2 regions of the Streptomyces sp. NBC_00386 genome follow, and region 1 is predicted to be linked to the other one. Evidence: riboswitches for the same ligand, from Rfam matches in the RefSeq annotation. Region 1 holds a riboswitch; the other holds the start of a gene.
The links. Region 1 has a riboswitch for cobalamin ahead of OG780_RS31555 (cobalamin biosynthesis protein). Riboswitches for the same ligand answer to the same signal wherever they lie in the genome.
Positions count from the first base shown of each region.

Region 2: it holds a riboswitch for cobalamin, as region 1 does, so the genes downstream of both, OG780_RS28930 (prenyltransferase/squalene oxidase repeat-containing protein) here and OG780_RS31555 (cobalamin biosynthesis protein) in region 1, are expected to answer to the same signal.

Region 1 covers NZ_CP107950.1:7,195,212-7,199,417, forward strand. Annotated here, with positions in the region: gene OG780_RS31550 (cobyric acid synthase) at 1-1,168, opposite strand, end outside; gene OG780_RS31555 (cobalamin biosynthesis protein) at 1,165-2,136, opposite strand; cobalamin riboswitch at 2,244-2,384, opposite strand; gene OG780_RS31560 (hypothetical protein) at 2,544-2,762, opposite strand; gene OG780_RS31565 (inorganic phosphate transporter) at 2,783-4,024, opposite strand.
Region 2 covers NZ_CP107950.1:6,591,967-6,596,172, forward strand. Annotated here, with positions in the region: gene OG780_RS28920 (energy-coupling factor transporter transmembrane component T) at 1-439, opposite strand, end outside; gene OG780_RS28925 (SCO2322 family protein) at 449-1,105, opposite strand; gene OG780_RS28930 (prenyltransferase/squalene oxidase repeat-containing protein) at 1,102-2,340, opposite strand; cobalamin riboswitch at 2,433-2,578, opposite strand; gene OG780_RS28935 (phosphotransferase) at 2,651-3,313, shown strand; gene OG780_RS28940 (MBL fold metallo-hydrolase) at 3,459-4,206, opposite strand, start outside.

The DNA of each region.
Region 1 (4,206 bases):
CGAGCCCGTCGACATGACCGGCGCGCGACTCGACCTCGTCCTCGATGTGCTGTCCGAGGATCTGGTAGCCACCGCAGATGCCGAGCACGGGACGCCCTTCGGCGGCCCGGCGCGCGATCGCCTCCGCGAGACCGCGCTCGCGCAGCCACGCGAGTGCCTTCACCGTGCCCCGGGTCCCGGGCACGATGACGAGATCCGCGTCGGCCAGCTCCTCGGCCCGGTCCACGAACCGCACGACGACACCCGGTTCGGCGGCCAGCGCGTCCACGTCGGTGAAGTTGGACATCAGCGGGACCGCGCAGACGGCGACCCGCAGGATGTCCTCGCCGACGGGGGAGGAGACGGCCGACTCGCGGACGGCCCCGCGCAGCGAGACGCGCAGGCCGTCCTCCTCGTCGATGCCGAGTCCGTGCCGGAAGGGCAGGACGCCGTAGGAGCGCCGCCCGGTCAGGCCGTGCAGCATGTCGAGACCGGGCTCCAGCAGACTGACGTCGCCCCGGAACTTGTTGACGAGGAACCCGGCGACGAGCGCCTGGTCCTCGGGCGACAGCAGCGCGACCGTCCCGAAGAACGAGGCGAACACCCCGCCCCGGTCGATGTCGCCGACGACGAGCACGGGAAGCCCCGCGTTCCGCGCCACCTCCATGTTGACGATGTCGGTGCGCCGCAGATTGATCTCGGCCGGGCTGCCGGCTCCCTCACAGATCACCGCGTCATACGTGCCCCGCAACTGAGCCAGACAGTCGAGGACGGTCGCCAGGAGTGCTTCCTGGCGTCCCCCGCGCAGCCTGTCCCCGGCGGACGCGGCGGACGCTTCGGCCGACGGCGGCCGCTCCGAGGGTCCGGCCGTTCCGAAGAACCCGCGCGCGCTCATCTCGCCCACCGGTCTGCCCATCAGGACGACCTGACTGGTGCGGTCGCCGCCCGGCTTGAGGAGCACGGGATTCATCAGCGCGGTCGGCTCCACGCGGGCGGCCTGCGCCTGCATGGCCTGCGCCCGCCCGATCTCGGCGCCCTCGCGCGTCACGAACGAGTTCAGTGACATGTTCTGCGCCTTGAAGGGCGCGACCTTGACGCCCTGGCGCGCCAGCCACCGGCAGATCCCGGCGGTCACGACACTCTTGCCGGCGTCCGAGGTGGTTCCGGCGATCAGCAGCCCGCCGCTCATGCGGTGCGTCCCTTCCTGGTGGCCGGAACCCGTCCGGTTCCGGTGAGCAGAATCCGGCCGGCGGCGCTCACGCCGAGCGCGAGCCAGCCGACGCGCCGGGAGAGCCGTACGGCCCGTTCGATGTCGTGGACGTGGACGGCGCGCCCCGCGCCGTTGAGCACGGGCCGGTGCTCGACGCGTCCGCCGTACGAGAGGGTGCCGCCGAGCCGCACACCGAGCGCGCCCGCGAACGAGGCCTCCACGGGCCCGGCGTTGGGGCTCGGATGCTTGCGGGCATCCGCGCGCCAGGCGCGTACGGCACCGCGCGGGTCGGATCCGGCCACGGCCGCGAGGACGGCGGTCAGCCGGGCTCCGGGCCAGCCGGCGACGTCGTCGAGCCGGGCGGAGGCCCAGCCGTAGCGCCGGTGGCGGGGGGACTTGTGTCCGACCATCGCGTCGAGCGTGTTCACGGCGCGGAAGGCGACAAGTCCCGGCACACCGCCGACGGCGCCCCAGACCAAGGCGCCCACGACGGCGTCGGAGGTGTTCTCGGCGACGGACTCGACGACGGCGCGCGCGACGCCGTCGGCGTCCAGCGCCTGCGGATCGCGTCCGCACAGGTGCGGCAGCCGCTCCCGGGCCGCGTCGAGATCACCGGCCGCGAGCGCGCCGCCGACCGCCCGCGCCTCGCGGCCGAGGGAGGTTCCCCCGACGACGGCCCAGGTGGCGGCGGCGGTCAGGGCGACGGAGGCGGTACGTGAGCCGCGTACGCAATGGCTCGCGAGCGCGGCGAGTCCGGTGGCACCGCCGACGCAGACGGCGGTGTGCAGGGCGCCCCACCCGCGGTGGTCCCGCCACAGTGTCCGCTCCACGACCGCGGCGGCCCGCCCGAACGCGGCGACCGGATGCCCTCGGCGGGGATCGCCGAGCAGCAGGTCGCCGAGGAGGCCGGCGGCGGCGCCGTACGCGAAGACGCGATCGGCACGCACGGGGTCAGCCGGCCGTGGGGTGGAGCGGAACCCTCGTACTCAGCGAAACGGGCAACGGGCAGCCGCGCATGGCGATATGTCCTCACTCAGGGTGTCCACGCCCTGGTTCGACGAGACCGGCGGTGAGAGTTCCTGGCTCCCGGGGAGTTTCTTCCCCGATGACAGTGGCGGGACCGCGCCGGATTCGCACCGGCTTCCTCTCATGCCGCCGTACTTGGCTCCGGCAGTCCACCACGGGGTGAGAACGGCCGTCAACTGGCTGTTGACCTGCGGAGGGACAGTGTGCGCAGGCCCACATACGCGTGGGGGCGGGACGGCATACGCGTGGGGTGCGGGACGGTGATCCGTCCCGCACCCCACGCGCGGTACCGCTCGGCGCAGCCCGGTTCCGGGCGGCGCCTGCCGGGCTACTTGGTGATGATCAGGGAGATGCCGTACGCCACCGCCGCGGCGCAGGCCGCGAAGCAGACGTACGCGCCGGTGGCCGCCGCGACCGCGGATCCGCCCTGGGCGGACTCCTTCTTGGAGAGGCCGGCTACGCCGAGGGTGAAGAGGGCGACGAGGGCCACGGTCACTCCGAGGCTGACCCCGAAGACGGACCCGAGGGCTGACCAGTCGATGCTCATGCTGTTTCTTCCTTCGGTTCTCAGGCCACTCGGGACGGCGCCGACGGGTTCGCCGCGGGCTCGGCCGGAGCCGGGATGGTGGCCGTGAGGCCTTCGGCCACGGTGCCGGCCGGGGGCGGGGTGACGGCGGCGATGGCCGTGGTCACCACACCGGCGGGCTCCTCGGTGTCGTTCACGTTGTTGTGGTCGATCACCTCGCGGCGCGAGCGGCGCCAGATCGCGAAGCTCGAACCGACCAGGAACACGGCGACCAGCGTGGTGCCCCAGGCGCCGAAACCGGTCACCCATTCGGCGAGCGCGCCGACCAGGGCGGCGGCGGGCAGCGTGAGGATCCAGGCGACGACCATCCGCTTGGCGGTGGACCAGCGGACCACACCGCCCTTGCGGCCGAGGCCCGCGCCCATCACGGAGCCGGAGACCGAGTGCGTGGTGGAGAGGGAGAAACCGATGTGCGAGGAGGCCAGGATGACCGTCGCCGCGCTGGTCTGGGCGGCGAAGCCCTGCTGCGGCTGGAGGTCGGTCAGGCCCTTGCCCATCGTGCGGATGATGCGCCAGCCGCCCAGGTAGGTGCCGAGCGCGATGGCCAGACCGGCGGAGAGGATGACCCAGACCGGCGGGTCGGAGTCGGGAGCGACGGCGCCACCGGCGACCAGGGCCAGGGTGATGATGCCCATCGTCTTCTGCGCGTCGTTGGTGCCGTGGGCCAGCGAGACCAGGCCCGCGGAGGCTATCTGGCCGGCGCGGTAGCCCTTCTTGGTGGCCTTGGTGTCGGCGTTGCCACTGAGCTTGTACGACAGCCGGGTGGCGAACATCGCGGCCAGACCGGCGACGATCGGGGCAGCGACGGCGGGCAGGAGCACCTTGCCGACCAGGACGTCCCCGTGCACGGCGCCGGTACCGGCGGAGGCGATGGTGGCGCCGACCAGGCCGCCCATGAGGGCGTGCGAGGAGCTGGACGGGAGTCCGACGAGCCACGTCACCAGGTTCCAGAGGATCGCGCCGACGAGGGCGGCGAAGATCACTTCTGGCTGGATGCCGGATTCATCGACGAGGCCTTTGGAGATCGTGTTGGCGACCTCCACCGAGAGGAAGGCGCCGACAAGGTTGAGGGCGGCGGACATGGCCACCGCGACCTTGGGCTTGAGTGCGCCGGTCGAGATGGTGGTGGCCATCGCGTTGGCGGTGTCGTGGAAACCGTTCGTGAAATCGAACACGAGAGCGGTGACGATCACGATTCCGAGGAGGAGCGTGATGTGTTCCATTTACCCAGGCTTCTGTTGGACGTCAGTGGCAGGGGGACCGTAGGCAACCTGGGTGAACGGAAGATGAACTGAGTCGGACTTGACGGTGTCCTGAACAGTGGATCGTCATTCCGCTTACGTCGATGGGCGGCTCGCCAGGTTCGAACGGATGCGGAATTCCGTACTCCGCTTGGGGTCGGAGC
Region 2 (4,206 bases), 600 kb from region 1:
AGGAGCGGGCCCAGGGGGCGTCGGTGCGGTGAGTGGCCACCACGAACCCCGCCACCGCCATGAGCAGCGCGAGCAGAAGCGGATTCGTGGTGCGGGAGGCCGCCGTACCGAGCCCCAGCGCCCAGATCCACCAGGCCCCGGGGTGCAGGGCGTCGGCCCGGTTCGCGACGGAGACGGTACGCGTACCGCTCGTGCCGCTCGTACGGCTGCGGGGGAGGGAGAAGGGGAGAGCGCGGGGGCGGGAGTTCGGCGACGGCCCCACCGGGTCGGTGCTCGGCGGGGCCGTCGTCTCATCCGCGTTCGCGTCCGGGTCCGGGTCCGGGGCCGGGCGCCTGGGGGCCGACACCCGGGGTTTCCGGTCCCGTTCGGGCAGGGCGGAGCCCCATCGCGCCGTGGGGCGGTCGCCCGTGGAGGCGGTGGGGCGGTCGGACTCGGTCATGACCTGCGCCTAGCCCCTGCGCCGACGGGCCTGCCAGACGGCCGCCGCACCCAGCACGGCCACCGCGGCCGCTCCCGCGAGCAGGCCCACCGAAGGGCCCTGCCGGGTCGGTGCTGAGGTGTGCGGGCGGGCGGACGCGGTCGGTCCGCCGGCCGCGACCGGGTCGCCGCAGCCCGTCCGCGGATAGCCCGTGATGGCGCACAGCAGGGCGTTGGTGTCGTAGCGCAGGGGGCCCGCGACCGCGGCCAGGGCCTCCGCGGTGCTCGCGTCGGGGGAGACCTGGGCGCAGGCGGTGCGCGCGGACGGCGGCTGCTCACCGGACGGCGCGTCGGCGGCCGTACCCGGGTCGATGACCAGGGCCACCCGCTTCTTGCCGTGCCGGGCGGGCGTCTTGGCGCATATCGCGGCGAACTCCCGCTCCCCGCGCGGCTGTACGGCGTGCTGGGAGTCCTCGCTCACCGCGAAGCGGAAGCCCTGGACGTCGCCGTCGGACGGCCGCGCGGTCGACGGACCCTGGGTGGCGTAGGTCCACTTCCCGCCGGTCAGGTCCCAGAAGGACCAGTAGCGGTAGCCGACGGCTCCGGCCTGCCCCGCGCCGCCGAGGACGAGGAGCAGGAGAGCCAGCGCCAGGGCCAGAAGGGGCGCGGTCGTCCGACGGGCGGTCACAGCTGGCGCTTCTTGTTGCGGCCGCTGATCAGGAAGCCGATGCCGATGCCCGCGACCAGGCCGACGCCGACGATCCACCAGACGCCGAGCCCGTTGCCGTCGTCCTTCTTCTCGTCGTTCTTCTTCTCGCTCGGGCTCGCCGAGGCGCCCGCCGCGGCCGGCGCCGGGCCGGTGGCGTTGAGCTGGGCCACGAGGTCCTTGCCGCCGAAGTCGCGCGGGTCGGTGCCGGAGGTGTGCGCGGCGAAGATCAGCTGCGCGTACGCGGCGGGGCCGGACTTGGCCGCCCAGTCCGCGGAGTTCTTCTCCAGCCAGGCGAGCGGCTTCTGCGCGGTCTTCGTCGCACCGATGGCCGACAGGGCCACGACCGCGTCCGCCGTGTTGCCGTAGTCGGGCTGGTCCGCGGCGCCGGGGAGCGCGGACTTCAGGTACGAGGTCTTCGCCAGCGCCTTGGCGAGATAGCCGGCGCCGTTCCCCGCCGCGGTCGCCATGTCGGGAGTGTCGAGGACGTGGCAACCCGTGAGGTCGAACGCGTAGCCGGTCGCCGCCGCGAAGCCCTGGCCCATGCCGGCCGTCACGCCCGCCGCGGTCGCGTCCGCGTTCGCCGCCAGCTTGCCCTTCTTGTCGGGCTGGTAGGCGAAGGCGCCGCCGCCCTCGCCCTCGCAGGGCATCGACAGCTTCAGCAGGGCGTCGTAGGGGGACTTGCCGTCCTTGGAGACGCTCGCGGGCTTCTTGCCGACCGCCTTCAGCGCGCCGATGACGACGGACGTCGAGTTGGTGTCGCTGGGTCCGCCGGCCATGTAGCCCCAGCCGCCGTCCTTGTTCTGCGCGGACTTCAGCCAGGTGACGGCCTTGCCGGTGGCGTCGTCGTGCCCGCCGAGTGCGGCGAGGGCCTGGACGGCGGCCGCGGTGCTGTTGGTGTCGACCTGCGTCTTCGCGTCGCACGCGGCGGTCGCGTCGGCGCGGTACGCGGCGAAGGCACCGTTCGCGCACTGCTGGCCGGTCAGCCAGTCCACGGCCTTCTCGGCGGGCCGCACACCGACGGTGTGCTGCGCGAGCAGCGCGAGCGACTGGCGCCACACGCCGTCGTAGGTCGGGTCGCCGGAGCCGAACAGGCCCGAGGGCAGCGCCACCGAGGGCGACGGCGACGGGGAGGAGTCGGCGGAGGCGGCCGGTGCGACGACCGCCCCGATGACGGCGGTGGCGGCCAGTACCGCTGCGGTGCGGCGAACAAACATGACTCTCCCTGCGGGGAGCCGGGCAGCACCGGGCACGCTGGGGTATCCGGGCGGCTCCGGCTCCGTATCCCTCGACGATGCCGGCCGTCGGCGGGCTGCCGAGGGCGCGAGCCGGTCACGTCCCGTGCGAGGCGATCCGGCTCACCACCGAAGTGGATCACGGTTGCGGGTCAGCGCCGGATTCGCACCGGCTTCTCCTCGTAAGGGTGTGATGACGACGCGCACACTCTACCGGCCGCCCGGATTCCGCCGGGTGTTGCCTGGGGCACGGGCCCGGAGTGACCTGGGCGACATCCGCTAGGTTCGGGTCATGCGAACGGGGAGACTGCTCGGCTCGGGGCGTTCGGCGGACGTCTACGAGATCGACGAGGCGTGGGTGCTGCGGCGGGACCGCGAGGGCTGGGGCGACGCGACGGCCGAGGCGGCCGTGATGCAGCACGTGCGCTCGCACGGTTATCCGGTGCCGGGGGTGCGGGCCGCGACCGGCGGGGACCTGGTGATGGAGCGGCTGTCCGGGCCGACCATGCTGGAGGCCTTCGGCCAGGGCCTGCTCTCCGCCCAGGAAGCGGGCCTCACCCTGGCCAGGCTGCTGCGCAAGCTGCACGTCGTGCCCGCGCGGCTCTCCGCCGACCCCGCCGTCCGTGTGCTGCACCTGGATCTGCACCCCGACAACGTGATGCTCACCCCGGACGGGCCGAAGGTCATCGACTGGTCCAACGCGGAGGAGGGGGCACCCGGTCTCGACTGGGCCATGTCCGCCGTGATCCTCGCCCAGGTCGCCGTCGGCGGCGAGGCGATCGGGGGCGTGGCCGAGGAGACGCTGGAGGCGCTGCTCGACGGGAACGAGGACCAGGTGACCGAGGCGGGACTCGTGGAAGCGGGGTCGCGCAGGGCGGCCAACCCGACGATGAGCACGCGTGAGGTCGGACTCCTGGGCGAGGCGGACGCGTTGATACGGGAGCTGCTGGGCTGAGCGATCGGCTGAGCGCGGGAGCTGTCGGGCTGAGTGATCGGCCGGGGCGGGTGACGCCGGGCCGGGTGATCGGAGTGCGTGGGCTCGGGCGGGCTGGGTGATAGGCCGGGTGTGGGCTCGGCCGGGCTGGGTCGGTGGGGCCGTGTCACACCGCCGTGTAGGTCACCGGGTCGCTGCCCGTCACCGCTTCCGCCCGGCCCAGTTTCACCAGTCGGCGGATGTGGGCCTCGGCCTCGGAGACCGCGATGTTCCGTGATCCGTAGGGGATGTCGGCCCAGGGGCGGTTCCACTCCATGCGTTCGGCGAGCTGCCAGGGCGTGAGCGGTACGGAGAGCAGCGTGAGCAGGCCGGTCAGCCGCTCCTCGTGGTGCGCGAGCAACTCCGCGACCCGGGACGGGGCGTCGGTGAACACGTGCTGGTGGGCGGGGAGGACCTCGGCGGGGGCGAGACGGCCGACGCGCTCCAGGGAGTCGAGGTAGTCGCCGAGCGGGTCGGCGATCTCCCCGAGGCCCTCGATCCCGGTCGCGTAGGGAGGGCGCCCGTGGGTGTCCGGGTCCTCGTAGAGACCGATGTGCGGGGTGATCCTCGGCAGCAGGTGGTCGCCGGAGAACAGACGTCCGTTGCCGGGCAGCCGGTCAGGGTGGGCCTCCTCCAGGTGGAGGCAGACGTGCCCGGGTGTGTGGCCGGGGGTCCAGACGGCACGCAGCCGGCGGCCGGGCAGGGGCAGGAGTTCGCCGGGGACGATCTCACGGTCGGGCAGCGCGGGGGAGAAGCCGGGCAGGGTGCTGGGGCGGCGGAGCGAGCGGGGTGCCTCGCGGAGCGGGGCGACATGCTCCTCCGGGGCTCCGGAGGCCTCCAGTTTGGCGGCCATGTAGGCGAACCAGCCCTCGGGC